2 regions of the Staphylococcus chromogenes genome follow, and region 2 is predicted to be linked to the other one. Evidence: riboswitches for the same ligand, from Rfam matches in the RefSeq annotation. Region 2 holds a riboswitch; the other holds the start of a gene.
What was found. Region 2 has a riboswitch for lysine ahead of PYW36_RS05165 (amino acid permease). Riboswitches for the same ligand answer to the same signal wherever they lie in the genome.
Positions count from the first base shown of each region.

Region 1 (4,916 bases), 250 kb from region 2:
CGTGCAACACGTTGGTTCATTGCACCATAACCTATGAGTAAAATTTTCAAGATTGAACACCTACTTTGAATTGTTGATAAGCTTCTTTTAATTGTTGCTGTTCTGACTCATTTAATGGAACTAGAGGTAAGCGCAATTCATATTTGCCAAATCCTTCAAGTGAGGCTAAATATTTAATAGGTATTGGATTAATATCGATAGCCAATGCCTCTAAAAGTTCTGAGATAGGACGGAAACGAGATTCACGTTGATTAGCATTTGTATAGATCTCTTGAAATGCTTTTGGAATGACGTTTGCTACGACGGAAATAACGCCGTGACCTCCTTGTGCATAATAATTAACAATGTTATCGTCATTGCCACTATAAAGTGCAAATGTATTCGTATCGATTTTACTTTGAATTTCAGCCAAGTAGTCAAAATCGTTTGTTGCATCTTTAAGTGCGACAATATAAGGATTTTTACTCAAATGAACTAGCGTCTCGACTTCGATCGTTGAGTTTGTTCGAGAAGGGACATTATACAAAATTACTGGTAATTCTACCGCATTAGCAATCGATTCAAAATGCGCAATTAAGCCACGTTGACTTGTTTTCAAATAATAAGGGGTAATGAGCATTATTGCGTCAGCTCCGAGCGCTTTTGCGCGTAAAGATGCTTGTATTGACTTGTCAGTATTATTTGTGCCAGTGCCTACAATAATTGGCACACGTGATGCGTTAGTTTCTATCACTGTTTTCAAAATTTGATCTTTTTCATCATCAGTCAGTGTTGGATTTTCAGCCGTTGTGCCATTCACCACAATGGATTGTATGTCATTATCTATTAAAAAGTTTACTTGATTTTTAATCGCTTCATAATCCACTTTACCATTTGAAAAAGGGGTAATTAATGCCACGCCCGTTCCTTCAAAAATATGTGTCATAATATCCGACTCCCTTCAAAATTACGCTCTAAGTTTTAATACTTGTTCTAACACTTGTACAGCGTTTAGAGCTGCACCTTTTAATAGATTGTCTGACGTGCACCAAATATGAAATGTATTTTCTAAAGAGTCATCTTTACGTATACGCCCCACAAACACTTCATCTTTGCCAGTAGAGTGAATCGCTAATGGATACCCATTGCTTGATGGATCATCCACTAAAACCACGCGATCGTCTTTTTCAAACAAGTCGCGAATTTGGTCTACTGTCGTAGGTTGATCTAGCGTTACATTAATATGCACACTATGACTATCTTGAACAGGGACGCGAACGCAAGTTGCTGTCACTTTTAAATCAGGTGAGTTTAAAATTTTACGTGTTTCATCAATCATTTTTTGTTCTTCTTTAGTGTAGTCATTTTCTAAAAAAACATCGATGTGAGGTAACACATTATTATAAATTGGATGTGGGTATGCTTTAGGTTCAGCGCCATGTGCGCCATCTTCTAAATCTTTCTTTCCTTGCATTCCTGAACCTGATACCGCTTGATACGTTGTATAAGCGACCCGTTTTAAACCGAATGTATCTTGAAGGGGTTTTAATGGCACGACTGATTGTATTGTTGAACAATTAGGGTTGGCAATGATACCACGTTTAAACGTCGGCTCATTGACTTCAGGAACAATGAGGTCAATATCTTTAGTCATTCGCCATTGACTTGAGTTATCAATCACAAGCGCACCATGTTTTTCAAAAAGAGGGGCGAATTTTTCACTTGTACCACCACCAGCGCTCATTAACACGTAATCAAATTCGCCGTCAGTCGCTTCTTCTGTCAATTCTTGAACAGTGTAGGTTTTACCTTTAAAAGACACTTGTTGACCTGCTGAACGTTTTGAAGAAAATAAAATCAATTCATCAAAAGGGATTTCTTTACGTTCAATTGTTTCTAATATTTTTGTTCCAACTAATCCTGTTGCACCTACAACTGCTAATTTTGTCATATCATTCACTCCATTTAATTTAATGTTTAATTGATGAGAAACATGTCACTCATGCATGATTGATACTCTTGAATATACAAAAAAACAAGTTCGGTGTGCGAACTTGTTAGTCTTTATATACAAGTGATGCACTCCATTATCCGCAAATAATGACAGATTCTCAGCTCTTAACCATAGAATCCAACAAACAGTCCCTGCAAATTCTGTTTATTTCGGCATCTCACCCTTTCGACATATCTTGCTTGCAGACAAAAACGATATGGCTACTCATGATTAATGCGCCTCATCAATAATGATTTAATTGTTATGAGTCTCATTATACATAGCGCAACTCTTCATGTAAACAGAAAAGGGGGATTTTTTGAAATTTACTGAAAATTGAAAGGTAAAAAAATGTTATCCCATACGAAAGTACGAGATAACATTTTTCTCTTAACCATTAAATTCATAATGGGGTTATTTTGTTTTTAATAAGCCTTTTTCTTCTAAATAACGTTCATATGAAATTTCTTTTGACAGTCCGCCTTTTTCATCTAAATCTATCACTCGATTTGCAATCGTATTTATAAACTCAAAATCATGTGAAGTAAAGATGATGGAACCTTTGAAAGATTTTAATCCTTCATTGACTGAAGTAATACTTTCTAAATCTAAATGGTTCGTCGGCTCATCTAATAATAAGACATTTGCACTTGAAAGCATCATTTTACTTAACATACAACGTACTTTTTCTCCACCTGAAAGTACACTTGCTTTTTTCTTAACTTCTTCGCCACTAAATAACATACGGCCTAGGAAACCACGTAAAAATGTTTCCGTTTGCTCATCCTCAGGTGCATATTGACGTAACCATTCAACTAAGTCCATATTTACATTATCAAAGTATTCAGAGTTATCTTTAGGGAAGTAACTTTGTGATGTTGTTACACCCCATTTAACAGAACCTTCATCTGGTTCCATTTCACCGGCTAAAATTTTAAGAAGTGTTGTTTTAGCAATCTCACTTTGACCCATTAATACGGCTTTATCATTTGGATTCATTGTAAATGATATATTATCTAACACTTTTTCTCCATCAATTGTTTTTGAGACATTTTGAACAAATAATAAATCATTTCCAATTTCACGTTCAGGTGTGAATTTCACGAATGGATAGCGACGAGATGAAGGTTGAATATCATCAAGTTCTATTTTTTCTAATTGTTTTTTACGACTAGTTGCTTGTTTAGATTTTGAAGCATTTGCTGAAAATCGCGCAATGAAGTCTTGCAATTCTTTAATTTTTTCTTCTTTTTTCTTATTTTGTTCTTGAGCCATTTTTTGAGCCAACTGACTTGATTGATACCAAAAATCATAGTTACCGACATAAATTTTTATTTTGCCAAAATCTAAGTCTGCAATATGCGTACATACATTGTTTAAGAAATGTCGGTCATGCGAAACAACAATAACTGTATTCTCAAAATTAATTAAAAAGTCTTCCAACCAACTGATAGCTTGGATGTCAAGACCATTGGTAGGCTCATCCAGTAACAGAACATCCGGTTCACCAAATAAACTTTGGGCAAGGAGTACTTTTACTTTTTGATTATTTTCAAGTTCTGACATTTTTTTATCATGCAAGTCTGTTGAAATACCAAGACCTGATAAAAGGGTAGCTGCATCAGATTCTGCATTCCAACCATTCATTTCAGCAAATTCGCCTTCTAATTCAGCCGCACGTATACCATCTTCATCACTAAAATCAGGTTTCATGTAAATGGCATCCTTTTCTTGCATTACTTCAAATAAGCGCTCATGTCCTTTAATTACCACATCTAACATACGTTCATCTTCATAGGCAAAGTGGTCCTGTTTTAATACGGCTAAACGTTCGTCTTTTCCTAAAGAGACGTGGCCTGTTTGTGAATCAATCTCTCCAGAAAGAATTTTTAAAAAAGTAGATTTTCCTGCACCATTTGCACCAATTAGTCCATAACAGTTGCCAGGAGTGAATTTTATATTAACATCTTCGAATAATTTACGATCACCAAAACGTAAACTTACATCAGTAACTTGTAGCATGCATTTTCTCCTTTTTACATTAATAGTAACGGAAGCATTATACCATATAATTTATAGCGTTTCGATAGAAGGATTTGAATCGTACCATTGAACACTTAATGATTATAGGTTCTAGTCATGATATAATAGAACCATTAAACATTAGAGGAGTAAATTATGTCTTTTAAAGAAAATGAAATCGCTGGGACAATAGACTTTTTAGAAGTAAAATCCCAAGAAGGATCTACTTATATTTTAGAGGGACCAAATAAAGAAAAGGTAAAATTGAATCCGTCTGAAATCAATGACGACGATGAATTAGAAATAGGGGAATCCTACAGTTTCTTTATTTTCCCAAACCGTTCAGGCGAACTATTCGCCACGCAAAATATGCCAGATATCACTGTAGGCCGTTATGATTTTGTCAAAGTCATCAGTACTGATCGTGATGGGGCACGTGTCGACGTTGGCTTACCTCGTGAAGTACTTATCCCTTGGGAAGACTTACCGAAAATCAAGACTTTATGGCCACAAAAAGGGGATGAAGTCCTTTGTACATTACGTATTGACCGTGAACGTCAAATGTTTGCACGTTTAGCTTCTGAGACCACTGTACAAAACATGTTCACTCCTGTGCATAATGATGAATATCAAAATAAAACCATCAAGGCGAGACCTTATCGCTTACTCCGTGTCGGCACCTTTTTATTATCCGAAAAAGGACACAAAATTTTCGTGCATGAATCCGAACGTAAAGAAGAACCGAGACTTGGAGAATTAATAGAAGTACGTATCATTGGTCATAATGAAAAAGGAGAGCTTAATGGGTCATTTCTACCTTTAGCTCATGAACGTTTAGATGACGATGGCGAAAAGATTATTAGCCTTTTAGTAGAATACGATGGGGAACTTCCATTTTGGGATAAGTCTAGCCCTGAAGCCA
Region 1 is NZ_CP118953.1:1,309,484-1,314,399, forward strand. It holds gene dapB (4-hydroxy-tetrahydrodipicolinate reductase) at 1-50, opposite strand, end outside; gene dapA (4-hydroxy-tetrahydrodipicolinate synthase) at 47-925, opposite strand; gene PYW36_RS06460 (aspartate-semialdehyde dehydrogenase) at 947-1,930, opposite strand; lysine riboswitch at 2,049-2,225, opposite strand; gene PYW36_RS06465 (ABC-F family ATP-binding cassette domain-containing protein) at 2,387-3,994, opposite strand; gene PYW36_RS06470 (CvfB family protein) at 4,151-4,916, shown strand, end outside.
Region 1: it holds a riboswitch for lysine, as region 2 does, so the genes downstream of both, PYW36_RS06460 (aspartate-semialdehyde dehydrogenase) here and PYW36_RS05165 (amino acid permease) in region 2, are expected to answer to the same signal.

Region 2 (4,916 bases):
AAAGCGTCTTTTGCTTTGTTAACTAATTCAGCGAAAGCTTTGTCGTCTGAAATAGCAATTTCAGATAACATTTTACGGTTAATATCGATACCAGCTACTTTTAAGCCGTTCATTAAACGAGAATAGCTCATGTCATGTTGACGTGCAGCAGCGTTGATACGTGTAATCCATAATTTACGGAAATCACGTTTTCTTTGACGACGGTCACGGAATGAATATTGACCTGATTTCATAACTTGTTGTTTTGCTACTTTATATAATGTACTTTTTGAACCAAAGTAACCTTTTGCTAATTTAATCGTTTTTTTACGACGCGCTCTTGTTACTGTTCCACCTTTAACACGTGGCATAATAAATTCCTCCTTTTATCTCTGGGGTATGCAGCTCATACCATTTAAAATATCTTATTTAACGTATGTTAATAATTGTTTTACACGTTTTGCATCGCTTTTAGAAACTAATGATGCTTTACGTAATTGACGTTTTTGTTTTGTAGATTTGTTTGCGAATAAGTGAGAAGTGTAAGCTCTAGAACGTTTTAATTGACCAGATCCAGTTCTTTTAACACGTTTCGCTGCTCCGCGATGAGTTTTCATTTTAGGCATAGTGAGTTCCTCCTATTAATCGTTGTTTATTTTTCGTTAATTGGGGCTAACATAAGAAACATTTGACGGCCTTCCATTTTAGGCTTCTGTTCCACAGTAGCAACATCTTTACATTCATCTGCGAACTTTTCTAAAACACGTTGTCCGATTTCTTTATGTGTAATGGCACGCCCTCTGAAACGAATTGAAACTTTAACTTTATCACCTTTAGATAAAAATTTGCGACCATTTTTAAGTTTTGTATTGAAGTCATGTTCTTCAATTGTTGGACTTAAACGAATCTCTTTAACATTGATGATTTTTTGTTTCTTTTTCATTTCTTTTTCTTTCTTTTGTTGCTCAAATTTGTACTTACCATAGTCCATTATACGAGCAACAGGTGGCTTAGCATTAGGTGCAACAACAACAACATCTAAACCTAGACGATCTGCCATTTCTAATGCTTCATTTTTGGTTTTGACACCAATTTGGTCACCATTTTGACCGATAAGACGTAATTCTCTTGCACGAATCTTTTCATTTACTTGCGTTTGATCCTTAGCTATGGTTGACACCTCCATTAGTTTTACGAATGGTCCAAGTACAAAAAAGAAGCGAGGACAGTCTATGTCCCCGCTTCTAAATTCACATGAACTTCTTTCACATGTTATCGTTTACCTGCCAACTGCTTTATGCGTCGCTACAGGTGAGAAGCGGGTGCTTCTACTTGGTCCGTTTCGTAATCAACAGAACTAACTATACCAAGTTAATTCGAATTAGTCAACATGTTTTTGGAAGTTTTTTTCTTTTGTTGTAACTGATGGATCAAGATTCACTTCTTTTAAAGGAATCAATTTCGTTTTATATCTTAACTTATGATAAATGAAAAAGCCTAAAAATACAGGTATTCCCATATACGTAATGATAAATCGATTAAAATCAAAATGACCACTTTGTATTAAATCTACATCTTGACCGATAATTACAATGACACATAAAACGCCTGCCAAAATAGGACCGAATGGGAAGAGTTTTGCTTTATAAACCAATTTGTCTTTATCATAGTTTTGAGCATCAAAGGCTTTTCTAAAGCGGTAATGACTGATTGCAATCCCTACCCAAGCGATAAATCCTGTTAAGCCACTTGCTGCAACAATATACTCGTAAGCATTACCGCTCACTTGTTGCACAATAAAAATAATTATGACGATAGCAGCCGTTGCAATCATAGAAATAATTGGCGTTCCATTTTTGTTCGTATTACCAAAAATTCTCGCCGCTAAGCCATCTTTACTCATGGAATATAACATTCTCGTACTTGCATACATCCCAGAATTTCCAGCAGATAATACAGAAGTTAATATAACCGCGTTCATAAATGAGGCCGCAAAAGCCAAACCAGCATTTTTAAATACTAATGTAAATGGAGATGTCGCAATATCATCTCCGCCACCCATTAATGCTGGACTATCATAAGGAATCAACATTCCAATAATGAAAATGGCAAAAATATAAAATAGTAAGATACGCCAAAACACTTGTTTAATCGCTTTAGGGACTGCACGTTGCGGGTTTTCAGATTCACCTGCTGTGATACCCACAAGTTCTGTTCCTTGGAATGAGAAACCTGCAATAAGGAAGACACCAAAAATAGCGAGTAAACTACTCCCTATATTATCGCCTAAAATAGGGGCATCTCCTTTTGTGAAAGTATCAAATCCTACAGCTGAACCACCCATAATTCCGAGTATTGTTAAAAGACCTACAATGATAAAAATAATGACAGTTGCTACTTTTATGAAGGCAAACCAATATTCACTTTCACCGTATACTTTTACAGATAAGGCGTTCAAACTAAAAATGATGACCATAAATAGGCAACTCCATGCCCATGCAGGTAAAAACTGTAAAGGCGCCCAATATTGGATGACTTGTGCAGCAATGGTCACGTCAGCAGCTACAGTAATCACCCAATTGAACCAATAGTTCCAACCAAGCGCAAACCCTAATGAGGGATCCACAAAACGTGTCGCATATGTACTAAAAGAACCTGAAACTGGAAGGTACGTTGCCATTTCACCTAATGAAGTCATTAAGAAAAATACCATAATACCAATAATGGCATAGCCTAATAATGCCCCCAATGGGCCTGCATCACCAATGGCACCCCCAGATGTCATAAACAAACCTGTGCCAATCGCCCCTCCTATCGCAATCATTGATATATGACGATCTTTAAGTTGTCTTTGGACTGTGTTTTCTTTTTCCGAATGAACCTGACTCATATCATTATCCTTTCCCTTTTACCTAGAGGTAGGTGTTACAATTTAAGTCATTACTCTCTTAAAAAAACAAAGGTTACATTGAGAATGCAACCTTTGTTTCATGTATAACATAGATAGCACACCACTATTGTGACAGTCTAGCTTCTGTTCGAATACTAGCCCAGCAAAAGATGTTGATGGTTCACCTTTCACTTCGGCGTCTTTACCTTTTATTTGTGCAACATATGTCCCATTCGACTTCTGACAAACGACTTTTTAAAGACGCAACCTCTAACTAAATTCATATTCATTTATTAATAACTACTATAACTTAATCACAAAAGATTGACAAGTTATCTATGTTTTTTCAAGCGAATTTCGTCTACTAAATTCCAAATAAAATCATCTTTTTCAACTGTTTCTTGATCTTGAGAACCATATTTACGAACGTTCACTTCATTATTTTCTACTTCTTTATCACCAACAACAAGTTGGTAAGGAATTTTCTTCATTTGAGCTTCACGAATTTTGTATCCCATCTTTTCATTACGATCATCAATATTCACACGAACACCTTGGGATTTAAGTTCATCTTGAATTTGTTTCGCATAATCATAATGTAGGTCCACATTAACAGGAATGATTTCAACTTGTTGAGGAGCTAACCATGTAGGGAAAGCGCCTTTTGTTTCTTCAGTTAAGAAGGCAACGAAACGTTCCATTGTCGAAACGACGCCACGATGAATAACGACTGGACGATGTTGTTCACCATCTTGACCAATGTAAGATAAATCAAATCGCTCCGGTAATAAAAAGTCAAGTTGAGCCGTAGATAAGGTTTCTTCTTTACCCATTGCTGTCTTCACTTGTACGTCGAGTTTTGGACCATAAAACGCAGCTTCACCTGTTTCTTCTTCATAACTTAAACCTAATTCGTCTACAGCTTCTTTTAACATCGCTTCTGCTTTGTTCCACATGTCATCATCATCAAAATATTTCTCTTTATCTTCAGGATCACGATAGCTTAAACGGAAGCGGTAATCTTCAAACCCGAAATCTTTGTATACATCGATAATCATGTTTACAACACGTTTAAATTCATCTTTAATTTGATCTGGACGAACAAAAATGTGAGCATCATTTAAAGTCATTCCACGCACACGTTGTAACCCTGATACAGCCCCACTCGCTTCATAGCGGTGCATTGTACCTAGTTCAGCGATACGAATTGGAAGTTCACGATAAGAATGTGGCTTATTTGCATATATCATCATATGATGTGGGCAATTCATTGGACGAAGCACCATTGCTTCATCTTCATCTAATTGCATGACAGGGAACATATCATCTTGGTAATGATCCCAATGTCCAGATGTTTTATATAAATTTACATTTGCCATGACAGGTGTATATACATGATCATAACCGAGACTCACTTCTTTATCGACGATATAGCGTTCAATTTCTCGTCGAATTGTCGCGCCATTTGGTAACCAAAGCGGTAAGCCTGCCCCTACTAATTGATTGTTCGTAAAGAGTTCTAAATCCTTACCAATACGTCTATGGTCACGTTCTTTACGTTCTTCTAACATTTTAAGATGTGCTTTTAAGTCTTTTTTATCAAAAAATGCTGTACCATAGATACGCTGTAACATTTTATTATTACTGTCACCACGCCAATACGCCCCTGCTGTAGATAGCAATTTAAATTCTTTAATTTTAGACGTAGATGGCACATGCACGCCACGACATAAATCAGTGAATTCTCCTTGTGAGTATAGCGTTACACTTTCATCTTCAGGAATCGCATCAATCAATTCGAGTTTATATGGATCTTCACTAAAAAATGATTTCGCCTCTTCACGTGAAACCACACGACGTTCGATGGGATGATTTTCATTAACAATTTGTTTCATTGTTTTTTCTATTTTTTCAAAGTCATCACTCGACACTTTTTCTTCCATATCAAAATCGTAGTAAAAACCACCATCAATAACTGGGCCTACGCCAAATTTTACATCACCATATAAGCGTTTGATGGCCTGTGCCATTAAATGTGCTGTTGAGT
Region 2 is NZ_CP118953.1:1,057,641-1,062,556, reverse strand. It holds gene rplT (50S ribosomal protein L20) at 1-350, opposite strand, end outside; gene rpmI (50S ribosomal protein L35) at 405-605, opposite strand; gene infC (translation initiation factor IF-3) at 632-1,159, opposite strand; ribosomal protein L20 leader region at 1,185-1,319, opposite strand; gene PYW36_RS05165 (amino acid permease) at 1,361-2,869, opposite strand; lysine riboswitch at 2,976-3,150, opposite strand; gene thrS (threonine--tRNA ligase) at 3,202-4,916, opposite strand, start outside.